One region of the Nocardia sp. NPDC003963 genome, then DNA from elsewhere that is predicted to be linked to it. Evidence: riboswitches for the same ligand, from Rfam matches in the RefSeq annotation. Region 1 holds a riboswitch; each other region holds the start of a gene.
The links. A riboswitch is a leader RNA that binds a small molecule or an ion and turns the genes downstream of it on or off. The one in region 1 is predicted to bind cobalamin.
Positions count from the first base shown of each region.

Region 2: linked by a shared signal. The riboswitch ahead of ACWEWT_RS30895 (ABC transporter substrate-binding protein) and the one ahead of ACWEWT_RS17955 (short-chain fatty acyl-CoA regulator family protein) in region 1 are both predicted to bind cobalamin.
Region 3: linked by a shared signal. The riboswitch ahead of ACWEWT_RS02865 (short-chain fatty acyl-CoA regulator family protein) and the one ahead of ACWEWT_RS17955 (short-chain fatty acyl-CoA regulator family protein) in region 1 are both predicted to bind cobalamin.
Region 4: linked by a shared signal. The riboswitch ahead of ACWEWT_RS13330 (FecCD family ABC transporter permease) and the one ahead of ACWEWT_RS17955 (short-chain fatty acyl-CoA regulator family protein) in region 1 are both predicted to bind cobalamin.

Region 1 covers NZ_JBSGIP010000009.1:47,519-51,366, reverse strand. The annotation lists gene ACWEWT_RS17955 (short-chain fatty acyl-CoA regulator family protein) at 294-1,721, opposite strand; cobalamin riboswitch at 2,164-2,365, opposite strand; gene ACWEWT_RS17950 (cytochrome P450) at 2,767-3,129, opposite strand; gene ACWEWT_RS17945 (class I adenylate-forming enzyme family protein) at 3,421-3,848, shown strand, end outside.
Region 2 covers NZ_JBSGIP010000036.1:22,217-26,064, forward strand. The annotation lists gene ACWEWT_RS30885 (aminoglycoside adenylyltransferase family protein) at 1-604, shown strand, start outside; gene ACWEWT_RS30890 (SDR family NAD(P)-dependent oxidoreductase) at 674-1,411, opposite strand; cobalamin riboswitch at 1,538-1,697, shown strand; gene ACWEWT_RS30895 (ABC transporter substrate-binding protein) at 1,835-2,752, shown strand; gene ACWEWT_RS30900 (FecCD family ABC transporter permease) at 2,848-3,804, shown strand.
Region 3 covers NZ_JBSGIP010000001.1:604,900-608,747, reverse strand. The annotation lists gene ACWEWT_RS02870 (NAD(P)/FAD-dependent oxidoreductase) at 1-439, opposite strand, end outside; gene ACWEWT_RS02865 (short-chain fatty acyl-CoA regulator family protein) at 701-2,125, opposite strand; cobalamin riboswitch at 2,623-2,791, opposite strand; gene ACWEWT_RS02860 (hypothetical protein) at 3,087-3,356, shown strand; tRNA gene ACWEWT_RS02855 (tRNA-Pro) at 3,392-3,465, shown strand.
Region 4 covers NZ_JBSGIP010000004.1:269,080-272,927, forward strand. The annotation lists gene ACWEWT_RS13320 (ABC transporter substrate-binding protein) at 1-336, opposite strand, end outside; gene ACWEWT_RS13325 (ABC transporter ATP-binding protein) at 336-1,106, opposite strand; gene ACWEWT_RS13330 (FecCD family ABC transporter permease) at 1,106-2,158, opposite strand; cobalamin riboswitch at 2,267-2,482, opposite strand; gene ACWEWT_RS13335 (lipase family protein) at 3,004-3,848, shown strand, end outside.

The DNA.
Region 1 (3,848 bases):
GGCTCGGTTACTCCGCCTGCGCCGCGCCGCTCGAACCGTTCCGCCGAGCACGGCCCGGGCGATCGGAGCCACCCGGAAGTCCTTCATCCACGCCGTTCTCGGATCACCCAACCCCGCCGACCGGCTCGCGGGGTCGCTCGCCGGCGCGGCACTCGCCTCCGCAGGAGGCGCGGCGATCCGGACCCACGATGTGCCGCTCATCCAGCACACCGTGCGCATGGCCGGGCCCGCCCCGGTGACCGCGCGCCGGTGCCTACGCCGCAGCCCGACCCGACCGCCTTTGGCGGGCACCTTCAGCCATCGACCACCGCGGGCGCGTACGGGGTTGTCGCCGGGCGGTTCTCGTCAGCGGCGAGCGGTCGCCCGATCTGCGGGAAAGCCCGTTGCGGACACGCCACACGCTCACATACCCGGCAACCGGCTCCGATCGGAACAGCGGCAGCCGCATCGTCGAGCGGGAGCCCGTGGGAATACACGAGTTTGTCGGCGTAGGCCAGATCACAACCGAGTCCGACGGCGAAATCTCGCGACGGCGCCAAATAGCCCGGGCTGCTCTCGCCTGTAGTCCGCGCCAACCACAGATAGGTCCGTCCATCCGGCATCTCCGCGATCTGCGTGCGGATCCGGCCCGGCGTCGCGAACGCATCGTGTACCACCCACAGCGGGCAACTTCCCCCGGCACGGGAGAAGTGAAACGCGGTGGCGGACTGGCGCTTGGAGATATTGCCCGCTCGATCGGTACGGACGAAGAAGAACGGCACACCACGCTGCCCACGCCGCTGCAACGTCGACAACCGATGACACACCGTTTCGAAACCGACCTCGAACTGCGCCGCGAGCAGATCGATATCGTAACGTAACGCCTCGGCCGCACTCAGGAACAACCCGTAGGGCAAGATCAACGCGCCTGCGAAGTAATTGGCCAGCCCGATCCGCAGCAGCCGACGCGATTCCGTCGGCAACGCAGCACTCTCGGCGAACAGATCCTCGATCACCCCCGACTGGGTGAGAAACGCCAGCTGCGTAGCCAACTGGAACGCGCGCTGCCCGGCGGTCAGGCGCCGCGCGAGTACGAGCGTACGTTTCTCCGGATCATAGAGACGCTTGGGACCGGGCCGGGCCGGGTCTTCCGAGCGGATCGAAACCTTCACATCGTGTTCTTCGTGCAGCAGGTGGGCCAGTTGCAGATCGAGCCCACCGAGCGTGAATCCGCCCCGTACGAACAGGCTCTCGGCGGCAGTATCCAAGGCCGGGATGTGATTACGGCGGTCGTAGAAGAAGTCACGAACATCTTCGTAGGGCATCGCTGTCCGCGGATCGACCACCGGCGATTCGAGCCCGGCGGTGAGCTGTTCGAGCTGGCCGTTGGCACTGCGCAACCGGCGGTGCTGACTGATCAGCAGCCGCGCCGCGGCCGGCACCCGCGAAAGAAGATCGTCGAGTTCGCTGCCGCTGACCGAGCCGGATTCCGGATCCTCGGCGAATGCCTCCTGCAGATCTGCCAGCAACCGCGCATCGGTCTCCGGCGCGAAGAAACCCACCTCCAAATCGAAGGTCGATGTCAACCGCATCAGCACCGGCACCGTCAGCGGCCGCTGATCGTTCTCCAGCTGATTGACATAACTCAGCGACAATCCGAGCATCTTGGCCAGCCGGGACTGAGACAATCCCTCCTGCTCACGCAACACCCGCAACCGAGCGCCCGCATACATCTTCTCCACCGGCCGACCTCCTTCCCGCAACGTTCGAGCCGACAATCGGCCACCCGAACCGAACGTGCTGTGCTTGCGCCCGACGCGAGGGGCCGCGGGTACTACTCCGACCGGAACCCCCGGCCCAGCAGCGCACAATGCCGGTCACCGGAGACCAACCGGCCGAGTGGTCGGACCGTACCGATCGCCTGCACCGGGGTGCCGGTTCGGGAAGGCTCCACTGAGCACCTGAGTGCACGGGGCAGGCAGACCTGCGGCGACCGCGACTCGACGGCCCTGAGAACCCCGAAAGTGATGACACGATACATACCCTGTCGTCGGCAGTGAACGGCCGTCACCCGTTCACGCGCACACGACGACTGCGCATCGGGAACTCTCCCGAATGCGTGGATATCGGCGTAGCACCCACTCCGCGAGGCGACGGCCGCCGGGCACGGCGCACCCGGCACAACCGGCAGGTCTTCGGACTCACGGGCATCGGCCTCGATCGGCCGACTCGGGATATACCCCGAGCTGTACTACGCCGTCGCTTCCCAGGACAGAACCCAGTGCTCTATGACGGCGGTCGTTCCCGCTCACCGCTGCGGGACAGTCCCGGATTCCCACCGGGTTCCCTCTCACCCGGCCACTCGACGTCGCGAAACGTCAACCGGCGGGCTTCGACGCCGCACACCGTCGCAACAGCGCACGACGAACCAGCTGCGCCCGCCAGAATATGCCCGCCTCCAGAAACATCGATCGGCGGGCGGGTAGTACATGAGATCGGTGTCCCGGATCGACGAGCACTGTCGAGAGCCGTACGTCGACAGGGTACTGCGACATTTCGCCGAGCTCCGCGTCGCCGACGGAACGCTCGGCTTCCCGGGCCATCGCGGCCTTGTCGCGACTTCCAGGAGCGAGCGCGGCAAAGCGCGTGCGGCATCCGGTGTAGGTGCCGGCGGCTCCTCCGGCACAATGACTTCGAGTTCCCATCGAGCTCGCGCTCTGTGCGGTGCGCGCATAGGCCGCCGGAGTGGTCTCGACTGGGCGAACATGCTCCATGGAACCCGGAGCATCAGCATCCGACCAACCGGCTGTCCGCAGGGATACAACACACGCGAATCGGCGAGCCCCGCCTGTATCCGGGCACTGTTCGACCCAGCGGTCTCCAGCCGACAAAGAGTCTGGCGGGCATGGAACGGTAGCTGTTCGGGTTCACCAGGCCGCGCGGGATCGGCGGCCCGTCCGGACGCAGATCAGGGTACCGCTCGAACAGGGCGCGCAATGCGACGGTGCCTCTCGATCGGGCCAGATCAGCGCCCGGACAGCCGTGCAGCCCGCTGCTGAACGAGAGGTGCTCCGCGGCGTTGCCCCTGGTCACATCGAATCGTTCGGGATCGGGGAAGACGGTGGGGTCCTTGTCGGCGCCCGCCAGCAACAGCGGGACCAGGGAACCCGGTTCGACATGTTGATCGGCGACGTCGATGTCACAACGTCACGCCGGCCGAATCGATGGGCAATGCCTCGGGAGCGGCATTGCGCCGGCTGCTAAAATCGCAGGTGGGTGGTGTGAGCATTTGCCCCACCCTTTCGACACCGACAGAAGCTCTGACGTTCGACAACGGCGTTCGCTGCCTCGCTTATCGGCATGATCGCCGACGCCTTGGAGATGCCGCAGCCCGGATATACCTCTCGGTCAGCGGGGGCGGCCCGACCGTGCGGAGTCGGAATGATCTACGACAACCTGCTTTCGCTGACAGCCGCGGCACCGATCACCAGTGGATTGCGCCACGGCGAAGTATTCAGGCCCTACGCTGCTCTGGTCGAGCGGATCGGCCGAATCGCGGCCGGCTTGATCGAACGTGGCGTCGAGCACGGCCATCCGGTTGCCCTGCTGGTTCCGAACTCGCCCGATCTTTTCGTCACTGCCCACGCACTGTTCGCCGCCGGCGCGATCGCTATGCCCTTGGACGTAACAGCCACGCGATCCGAGCTTGCCGCGCTCGCGCAGAAGACCGGACCCGAGGCCGTCGTGTCGACCCCCGGCCTTGCCGCTGCTGCCGAGACGCTGATCGCAGATGTGGCCCCCGGCATTCCCCTGTTCCTGACAGATACCCTGCCGCAAGGAAGTGCGACCGCCCCGCTGCCCGAGCTGCC
Region 2 (3,848 bases), on a different contig from region 1:
GGATCGCCTGGCCGGCAGCCTGCTCCGGTATTCCGGGCGCTGGCCGCGGTCGGGCCCCGCCCGGCCCGTGGAGCTGACGGTGGTCGTGCGCGACGATATCGTTCCGTGGCGCTTCCCACCGCGTGCGGAGTTCGTCTACGGCGAATGGCTGCGTGCGGAGTTCGAGCGGGGCACTGTCCCGGCTTCCGCGGACGACCCCGATCTGGCGATCCTGCTCACCATGGCGCGTGACGGGTCGCTCGCGCTGGCCGGGCCGCCGGCCCACCGGATTCTGGATCCGGTGCCGCCGGGCGATCTGATTCGGGCGATCACCGCAAGTCTGCCCGTACTGACCGATAGTGTGGACGGTGACGAGCGCAATGTGGTCCTCACCCTGGCGCGTATGTGGGTTACGGCGGACTCCGGGGCGGTGGTGTCCAAGGCGGAAGCCGCGGATCGTCTCCTACCGCTGCTGCCCGCGGGCCACGCCGCGCTGCTGCGCCGGGCGCGGGACGGCTATCTCGGCATCGCGGTGGACGACTGGACCGGGTGCCACGACGCCGTCGCCGCCTTCGTGCGCTACGCCACCGACACGGTCACGGCCGCCTGCGCGCGAACCGGGTGAGCCGGGGCCCCGCCGAACCGGCCGATCCGGCGGGGATCGAGCCGCGAAGGCCCGATCCCCGCGACACCACTACCAGGCGATGGGGCCCTGCGCACCGACGAAGGAACCGTCGGTGGACATATCCGGCGACTCCGCCGCCGCGAGGACGACCGCCGCGGCCTCCTCCGGTGTCGTCGGTGCGTCGGCCGCCGCCGGAGCCAGTTCGGTCGCGACGAAACCGGGGCATACCGAGACCACCCGGACATCGGTGCCGGCGAGGGTTTTCGCCAGCCCGACCGTGATGCTGTTCAACGCCGCCTTCGATGCCTGATAGCCCGGGACCACCATCGAGTAGTACGCCGAGTCCGGATTGCGTTGCTGGGTGAGCGAACCCATCTCGGTGGAGATATTGACGATCCGGCCGGCCGGCGCCCGGCGCACCAGAGGAAGCAACGCTTCGATCACATTGACGGGACCGAAGGTGTTGGTCATGAGGGTCTCGGTGAACGCGCCCGGATGGGCGAAGTTCACCGTGCCCGCCGCGGTCGCCTCGGGCAGAATGCCGGCATTGTTCACCAGTACGTCGATGTGCTCGTATCGTTCGGCGATCGCTTCGCGCAGGCACCGCGCGCTGTCCACCGAGCACACGTCCAGGACTTCGCCCTCGGCCGCGAGCCCCTGTGCCCGCAGTTCTCCCACTACCGTCTCCACCGCCGCCGCGCGGCGTCCGGTGACGATCACCCGGTGGCCCCGCCGGGCGAACGCCGTCGCGGTGGCGCGTCCGATTCCGCGGGTCGCCCCGGTGACCACCACGATCTTCTCCGACATATCGTTCCTTTCGCGATTCCGCTGTTACTCCACGAGCATCGGCGAGGGCACCCCTGGTGTGCTGGCAGGAAATCGCCGTCGCATTCGCCCCCTCGGCACCACCGCACGATCCGGTCGTACGTCCAGTTCTGTGTCCGATAGCATGGTCCACGGCCGCACTGCGGTCGCGGCGCGGTGAGGGAACCCGGTGCGAATCCGGGACTGGCGCGCAACGGTGACACCCGTGTGGTGGAGTCCGATCACTCACCCGCCGAGCTCGGTTCCCGGCCTCGCGCACAGGCCCAGACGCAAGGAGTCCACGCCGTGACGCGGTCCATTTCCCTGGCGGTCGCCGCCGTGGTGTCCACCCTCCTGCTGGCCGGATGTTCCGGTGCGGACAGTTCCGGCGATCCCGCGGCAGCCGCCGGTGGATCCGGTTATCCGATGAAGCTCGGCAACTGCGGAACCGAAATCACCGTCCCGGCGCCCCCGCAACGCGCCGTGGCCCTCAACCAGGGGTCGGCGGAGATCCTGCTGTCACTCGGGCTGGCCGATCGGATGGTGGGCACCGCCACCTGGACCGATCCCGTCCGCGCGAATCTGGCCGCCGACAACGCGCGAGTGCCGCGACTGGCCGACAACAAACCCTCGTTCGAGGTGGTCCTCGACAAGGAACCGGATTTCGTATCCGCGTCCTTCGGCGGCACGCTCGGTCCCGGTGGCGTGGCCGAACGCGAACAGTTCACCGAACTGGGTGTGCCCACCTACCTCTCGCCGACCGATTGTGACGGCAAAACCGATATCAGCGTCAATGCCGACGGCGCCCGGACCGAACCGCTGACCATGGATTCGGTCTACCGGGAGATCCGCGAACTGGCCGCGATCTTCGATGTGCGGGACCGCGGCGAACAGCTGGTCACCGAACTACGCGATCGCCACGACGCCGCGGCCGGGCGGATCGCCGCGGACGGCGTCTCGCTGGCGTTCTGGTTCGCCGATACGTCCACACCGTATGTCGCGGGCTGCTGCGGCTCCTCCGGGATCATCACCGGCGCAGTGGGCGCGAAGAATGTATTCGACGACACCACCGACGAATGGCCGCAGGTCAGCTGGGAGACGGTACTCGACCGTGACCCGGCTGCCCTCGTACTGGCCGATCTGAGCCGGCGCAGTCTCGCCGGGGACGCCCTGGACAGCAAGATCTCGTTCCTGGAATCGAACCCGGTGACCGCCGAACTGTCCGCGGTACGCGATCGGCGCTACATCGTGGTCAACGGCGCCGATCTGAACCCGTCGATCCGGACGGTCGACGGTATCGAGAAGGTCGCCGACGCCCTGGAACGGTGGGGCCACGGTTCGTGAGCCCGGATGCACCGTCGCGCACCACCGCCCGGATCGCCCGCGCACCCGCTACCGCGGCGCTGGTTCTGGCGGGGCTGGTCGTGCTGATCTCCTCGATGGCCTTCACCGTCACCATCGGGCCGGCGGAGCTGTCGGTCGGCGAGGTCTACGCGGTCCTGTTCGAGAAGCTGGGCGCCGGCACCGCCGCTGTTTCGCCGATCCGGGAGGGCATCGTCTGGCAGTTGCGGCTGCCGCGCACCCTGCTCGCCGCGATCTGCGGCGCCGGGCTGGGAGTCTGCGGAGTGGTCATGCAGTCACTGCTGCGCAACCCACTCGCCGACCCGTTCGTCCTGGGGATCTCCTCCGGCGCGTCCACCGGCGCGGTGCTCGTGGCCGTCCTGGGCGTGGGCGGCGGACTGATCTCACTGTCCACCGGAGCGTTCCTCGGGGCGCTCATCTCGTTCGGCCTGGTACTGGTCCTGGCCGCGGGTGCCGGCGGCGGCACCGCCAAGGTGGTGCTGGCCGGGGTGGCCGGGACCCAATTGTTCTCCGCGCTCACCTCGTTCATCGTGCTTTCCTCGGCCGACGCCGAACGGACCCGCGGGATCCTGTTCTGGCTGCTGGGGTCGCTCGCGGGCGCCACCTGGAACGATGTGGGCACCACGGCGATCGTCTGCGCGGGTGGGATGGCGCTGTGCTGGTGGTACGCGTCCGCGCTGGACGCGTTCACCTTCGGTTCCTCGGCCGCGGCGACCCTGGGCGTCGCGGTCGGCCGGACCCGGCTGCTGTTGCTCGTGACCACCGCGCTCATGACCGCCGTACTGGTCAGTGCCGCCGGAGCGATCGGGTTCATCGGATTGGTACTCCCGCACGCCGCGCGTTTCCTGGTCGGCCCCCGGCACAGCCGCCTGATCCCGGTGACCGCGGTTCTGGGCGCGATACTGCTGGTCTGGGTCGACGCACTCGCCCGCACCGTATTCGCGCCGCAGGAGGTACCGGTCGGCGTGGTCACGGCACTCATCGGCGTCCCCGCGTTCGCACTCCTGCTGTTCCGCTCCCGGAGTACGCCGTGACCCGCCCGCCCGATCGCAGGACCGCACACCGCGCGGATGACACT
Region 3 (3,848 bases), on a different contig from region 1:
CGGTGACCGGGGCATCGGCACGACATTCGCCGAGGGCGGCGCGGAGCCGCCGGGCGTGCTCCAACTCGGCGATGGGGTGGGCGAATTCCACTGCCCCGGGCACGGCGGCCGGGACTGCGCCGGTACTGCCGACCGCGTAGAGGACATAGTCGTAGTCCAGGGCGGGACCGGCGCCCAACCGGATCTGCCGCTGTTCGGTATCGATACGGGTGACGGTGTCGACCACCAACCGAACCCGCTCGCCGAGCAGACCGGCGTAGTCGGCGGTCGCGTCACCCGTGCCGGCCGCGAACTGGTGCAGGCGCAGGCGCTGCACGAACTCGGGGCGCGGATTGACGAGAGTGATATCGATATCGGGATTGCGCTGGAGCCGGTTGGCCGCCAACGTTCCGGCGTAACCACCGCCGATGACGACAACATGTACGCGCTGGCCGGTCATGAGGATCTCCTGTCCACTCGAGGTGTTGCCCTCGTGATCCCGGCCGCCTGTTGTCTGTGACAGAAGATCCATTTTTATGACTCACCTCACACTTGGTGTGCAAGGCCCGAAGCCCCGCGACGACCGACCCGGGCCACGCGGCGCACGTTCGCGGAACCGACCCGGCCTCCCACCGCGACCTGCACCGGCACCGTCCGGCCCAACCCCCGTCGACGACAAGGCCGACGCGCGGTGCGACGAACTCGCCGCAAGCGGTACCGCTCAGCTGGGCCCGGTCGGGGCGTACGGAGTGTTCGCCGGACGATTCTCGTCCACCGCGAGGGGACGGCCGATCTGCGGGAACGCACGCTGCGCGCAGGCGGTGCGCTCACAGACGCGACAGCCCGGCCCGATGGGCACGGCGGCGACCGTGTCGTGAATGGGCAGCCCGTGCGAGTAGACCAGTTTCTCCGCGAACGCGAGATCGCAACCGAGACCGACGGCGAAATCGCGCGAAGGCGCCAGGTATCCGGCGTTGCTCTCCCCCGTGGTTCGCGCGAGCCACAAATAGGTGCGCCCGTCGGGCATCTCGGCGATCTGGGTCCGGATCCGGCCGGGGGTGGCGAAGGCGTCGTGCACGACCCACAGCGGGCAGCTGCCGCCGACCCGGGAGAAGTGGAACGCGGTGGCGGACTGGCGCTTGGAAATATTGCCCGCGCGGTCGGTGCGCACGAAGAAGAACGGCACCCCACGTTGCCCGCGCCGCTGCAACGTCGACAGACGATGACATACGGTCTCGAACCCGACCTCGAATTGCGCGGAGAGCAGGTCGATGTCGTAACCCATCGTCTCGGCCGCGTCGAGGAAAGCCCCGTAGGGCAGGATCAGCGCACCGGCGAAATAGTTCGCCAGACCGATACGCAACAGTCCGCGCGAGGCCGCGGGCAGTGCCGCCGTCTCGGCGAGCAGATCCTCGATCACCGCGGACTGGGTGAGAAACGCCAACTGGGTGGCCAGCTGGAAAGCTCGCTGACCGGCAGTGAGGCGGCGCGCGAGAGTGAGCGTCCGGGCGTCCGGATCGTAGATCCGCTTGGGCCCGGGACGGCCGGGGTCCTCCGAACGGATCCGCACCACCACGTCGTGTTCGTCCCGCAGCAGCCGAGCCAGCTGCAGATCCAATCCCCCCGGCGTGAACCCGCCGCGCGCGAACAGATCCTCCGCGGCCGTGTCCAGAGCGGGGATATGGTTGCGGCGGTCGTAGAAGTAATCGCGAACATCCTCGTAGGGCATCGCGGTGCGGCGGCCGGCCTCCGGCGCGTCGAGCCCGGCAGTGAGCTGGTCGAGCTGCTCGTTGGCCGCCCGCAAGCGCCGGTGCTGACTGATCAGCAATCGAGCCGCCGTCGGCACTCGCGAGAGCAGATCGTCGAGTTCACTGCTGCTCACCGACGCGAACTCGGGCTCCTCGGCGAACACCTCGTGCAGGTCCGCGAGCAGCCGGGCATCGGTTTCCGGGGCGAAGAAACCCACCTCCAGATCGAAGGTCGCCGTGAGCCGCAGCAGAACCGGGATCGTCAACGGCCGCTGATCGTTCTCGAGCTGGTTCACATAGCTCACCGACAGCCCGAGGGTCTTGGCGAGCCCGGATTGGGACAGCCCCCGCTGCTCACGCAGCACACGCAGCCGGCCCCCGGCATACATCTTCTCCACTGCCGACTCCTTCCTGGACTACGGGTGACCGGGCGCCGGGCGGCACATGCCATACGACCGCCCCGACCCGCTCCCGACTCCGCAAAGGTACGGGGCGACCCGGTCTCGATTCAGCGGCGTTCGCGGCGACGGGTCCCACGACTCGATCACCGCGTCCTCGGACCGAAACACCCACGTCACATTCACACATGTTGCAGGACAATCTGTTTCGTCGTTCGTTACCGAACTTCCACAGTTTCGGCAACAACACACGGACAGGGCACCGTAGTTGTTCCTTGCCGAATCCGCGCCGCCGCGATCGAGCCCCGGAAGCCCGGGCGCGCCGAGGGCCGTGGCAGGTTCCGGCATGATGCGAACTCCCTCGGTGGCAGGACCGGCAGCCGCCCGTTCGGACGCGCGACGACACGCACCCGCGGAGACGAACACGTCGGTTGCCGGCGTAACGCCCGGTCCACGAGGCGACGGCCGCCGGGTACGGCGTACCCGGCGCAACCGGCAGGTTTTCGGACTCGCGGGCATCGACCTCTGGAGATCGACCCGGGGTGGAACATCTCCGGGCCGGCATCACCGGCCGTCGCTTCCCGGACCCTCCGGCCCGGTGCCGTAGGACGGCGATCGTTCCCGGTCACCGCTGCGGGACAGTCCCGGATTCCCACCGGGTTCCCTCGCACCCGCCGATCGGCGTCGGTGGCGCCGCCCGGCGGGTTCGACATCCCGCTCACACCGGAGTCGAGCGGGACGAACCAGCTGCACTCGCCAGCATAAGCGCAGCTCACGATCCCGAGCCGCCAGGGCCATCGGAGACAGGATTGTCCCACCGACCACATCTGAACACCCGGCCGATGTTCGCCGTATGGGCAGCGCTGCTCGTGACCGGCGAAACCACCATGGCAGTTTCATGGCCGTAGTGGTCCTGACTCCCGACTTCGCACACCGGCTACCGAAGACCCGCGCAGCGGCTGTGCTGACCGCGACCTACGCCATAGGCCAAGTGGCAGGCCCGTTACTCGTCATCCCGGTCATCGGCACGGACTTCACCACCGCCTTCACCATCGCCGCGGTGACCATCACGCTGGCGGCGATCCCGGCACTCGCGGCGGACCGCGCGCGAATCCGTATGCGCGGCACACCGACCGGAACCAGCGCCACGCCCGAACGGGATTCACGCACTGTCGCCGACGCCCGACAACACCCGCATGACCAGCCGATTTCCGCTCCCGAGCACCTCTGAGGTAATCTCATCGAGCGCCGGAACGCGAGGCGCAACGGGCTGTGGCGCAGTTTGGTAGCGCACTTGACTGGGGGTCAAGTGGTCGCAGGTTCAAATCCTGTCAGCCCGACACACGAAAACACTCTCTGACCTGCGTCGGAGGGTGTTTTCTTCTCACCGGAAGGCCCGGAAGGCGGGGCAAATCTGGGGCCAGTATCGCCGCGGAGATATCTGGACCACTTGACCGCGTCGGAGCGAATGGCCTGATTGTCCGGATGCAGGCACCAGCGGGTGATTTGGGGGTCGGTTTGGCCGACGACCCGCTGGAGCGGTGCAGCCGCACACCGGCGTCGGCAACACGGGCCAGGCCGGTGTGCCGGAGGTCGTGGCGACCGAGCTGTTCGTATCCGAGTTTTGTGACCACCTCATCCCAGTGGGTCGCGTCCCGAAGTCCGCCCGTCTGGATACGGCCGCCACGCGGCCCGACGAACAGTCGTTCACCCAAAATCGCCC
Region 4 (3,848 bases), on a different contig from region 1:
CACGATCTCGCGGGTGAAGGCGTCGCCGAGCGCGGGTACGCGGTCGAAGTCGGCCTTCCACGGTGAGGTGGCGATATCGCGTTCCTTACCGGGGTAGCTGGTGTAACCCGCCAGCCGATCGGCCAGGCCGAGGGCGAGCATCATCTCGGTGATGCCGGTGTCGTTGGTGACCACCCGCTCCGGGATGCCGTCGACGGTGAGCGGCGCGCCGCAGTTGGTCACCGTGACCGAGGTGTCGGCCGCGGATCGCGGGGCCTCCTGGAGCTCGGCTCCGCATGCTGCCGTGGCCACCACGCAGGCGACCGCAAATGCCCGGGCCGGCCGGAGAAATCTCATCACTGTTCCTTCTCGTCGAAGATGACCTGTGGGACACCCAGCCGCGGATGGTCGACGATATGGCCGCCGATCGAGAACCAGCGAGTGAGGACCTCGGTGGTGATCACTTCGTGCGGGCGGCCCGAACAGACGAGTCGGCCCGCGTACAGGACGAAGATCCGGTCGCAGTGCTGCGCGGCGAGATTGAGGTCGTGGAGAGCCGCGATCACGGTGATCCCCAGACCGCGTGCCGCGGACAGCACGCTGTACTGGTGGCGGACGTCGAGGTGATTGGTCGGTTCGTCCAGGACGAGCACACGCGGTTGCTGGGCCAGCGCCCGCGCGATCAGCACCCGTTGGCGTTCACCGCCGGACAGTGCGAGAAAGCCGCGCGTGGCGAGATGACCGATATCGGCGGTGGCCATGGCCGCGGCGCAGATCTCGCGGTCGCGGCGGTGTGTACCGCGCAGCAGCGCGGTATGTGGTAGCCGCCCGGTGGCGACTACCTCGGCGGCGGTGAAATCGAACGGGGTGTTCGCGTCCTGGGTCAGCGCCGCGACCTGGCGGGCGTTCTCCCGCATGCTGATCGCCGAGATATCCGTCCCGTCGACCAGGACGCGCCCCGAAGTCGGCGACAGGGCGCGGTAGAGGCATCGCAGCAGGGTGGATTTACCACTGCCGTTCGGTCCGACGACGCCGATGAACGCACCGGGCGCGGCGGTCAGGGTCACCGCCTCGACCACCGGCGTGCCGTCGAACTCGACCGCCACGTTCTCGTAATCGACCCGCATCAGCCGTGTTCCACCAGCGCGCCGCGGCGGCGCATCAACAGGACGAAAACGGGGACGCCCACCGCCGCGGTGATCGCGCCCAGGGGGAGTTCCTGCGGAGGTATGAGGGTCCGCGCCACCAGATCCGCGGTCACCAGGAACACCGCGCCCAGCAGAGGCGTCACGATCGTGAGCCGTCGATGGTCGGCTCCGACCAGCAGTCTGGCGATATGCGGCACCACCAGCCCGACGAAGCCGATGGCGCCGCATACGGCGACGAAACAGCCCGTCATCGCGGCGGCGACCACGAACAGGAGCAGCCGGAACCGGGAAGCGTCCACTCCGAGTGCGGCACCGACCTCGTCCCCCATCGCCAGCGCGTTCAGATGACGCGCGTACACGGCGATCACCGTCAGCCCGGACAAGGCCGCTGCGGCGACCAGGGGAACCATCTGCCAGGTCGCGCCCGCCAGACTCCCGAGCAGCCAGAACATCACCGAACGGGCGGCATCCCCGTGCGGGGCCAGGAACACCAGTACCGTCGTCGCGGCGGAGAAACCGTAACCGACGGCAGTACCCGTCAGTACCAGCCGCAGCGGTACCAGCCCGGACGCCGAGCGCGCCATCAGATAGACGAGAAGGGTGGCGCCGAGCGCACCGATGAAGGCCGCGGTCGACAGCGCGTAGATGCCGAGAGCCCCGAAAACGCCGAAGAGTACGACTGCGGTGGCCCCCACCGACGCCCCTGAGGAGATCCCCAGTACGTACGGGTCGGCGAGCGCATTACGGACCATGGCCTGCACCAGCAGCCCGACCCCGCCCAGACCCGCGCCGACGAGAGCAGCCGACAGGACCCGGGGCAATCGGGAGTCGACGATGATCCGATAGTCGGCGACGTCGGTGGCGAGCACCGTCGCGCCGGTGAGTTCGGCCCACAGGAACCAGATCGTGTCACGCCACGGGATCTGGGCCGCACCGAGCGCCAGCGCGAGTACGGAGATCACCACGAGTGCCACGACGAGGCCGGAGGCAAGCACGGCGACGGGCAGCCGCCGTTTCTCGACAGTTCTCATCGGCCGGCGCTATCCGCACCGTCCCGAAGCGTATGTGCGCAGGCAGCCGAGCACCACAGGACCCATATCTCGTCAACCGCTCCCTCGGAGTCGACAGGAGACCGCGCCGTCGGCTCGGCCGCGCGGGCAGGTCTTCGGGCTCGTGGACGGGATACCGGATATCCGGTATCGCCTACTGGCGGTCGCTTCCCGGGCGGCGGGCCCAGTGCTGATGACCGCGGTCGTTTCCACATACCGCTGCGGGGCAGCTCCGGATTCCCACCGGATTCCCTCTTGCGAACCGCCCATCACGGACAGGCGGTAACCAGCGCCCGGTCACAGTAGCATTCCGGTCGATGCCGAGCCGTCCGTGGGCAGATGGCGAACCGGTCGTCGGTACCGATCGGCCCTGTGCGAATCCCCGCGGCGACCTCCGGGCTTGCGTCCGCAACATGGCATATGCTTTGGCCTCGACGACACGAAGTGCATATGTGCCCGGTTCTGCGTTCGAACAGAGATACTCGCAGTACTCGATCGAGATCTGTTGGATCGAAGCGTCGCCTTTCCCTGCTTACGGTTCGCTGACCAGCAGAGTTGTGCTCGCGTCCGCGGCAATCGTGTCTCTCGGTTCAACAATCGCCCTGACTGGATCACACGCATGAAGGATCGGTATGAAGAGCGAAAAACGAGCTTGGCTAGCAGTTTTGACAGGAGTCCTCATAGTCGCAGCCGGTGGCGCGATCGCCGCGCCGGCCGCTTGGACGCAACCGGCGTCGTCGCGCTCACCGGGCGCCGGGGGCGATATCCTCCGTGCCGAGGCAGCGCACCTGGCAATCTCGGCCCCGGGTCTACCCGGGACGGTACCGGTGCAGTCGACCCGCCTCACTTACGCCAGCAGCGACACCCATGACGCGCCGACCACGGTGGTGGGTACGTATCTGGAGCCGATTGCGCCGTGGACCGGCCCGGGGGAACGCCCGCTGGTGGCGTATGCGGGTGGTACCCAGGGGCAAGGCGTCGAGTGCGCGCCGTCGGCGATGCTGTCGCAGGTGGTCCGGTACCAGCCGCCGGCCGATCTGGTCTTCGAATACGACGTCATCGCGATCTACCAGATGCTGTCCCGCGGGATGGCAGTGGTGATGACCGACTATCACGACCTCGGCGCGCCGGGCATCCACAATTTCCTCAACCGCAAGACACAGGGTTACGCGGTACTGGATTCCGCCCGCGCCGCGTTGGGGTTGCCCGGTGCCGGTTTCACGCCGAACTCGCCGGTCGTACTCTACGGCTACTCCCAGGGCGGGATGGCTTCCGCGGCGGCGGCCGAACTACAACCGGAGTATGCCCCCGAGCTGAACGTACGAGGCGCCTATGTGGGCGGTCCTCCGGTGGGCCCGCAGGAATATATCGCGCGCAGCGACGGCCACCCCGGCGTCGCACCGGCCATCGCCTGGATCCTCAACGGCATCGCCGCCGACTATCCCGGTACCCGTCCGGAAATCGATGCCGCGCTCAACGACACCGGTAAGGCGATCCTGCGCGATTCGATAGGTAAGTGCGGTGGTGGGCTCTCCAGCACCATGGCGCAGCCGCAGGTCACCGCGCAGTGGACGACCAGCGGACTGCCTCTCGCGGCCGTGATCGACGGCTCCCCGGAACTGAAGAAGGCATTCGACCAGCAGCGGCTCGGCGGCCTCACTCCGGCGGTGCC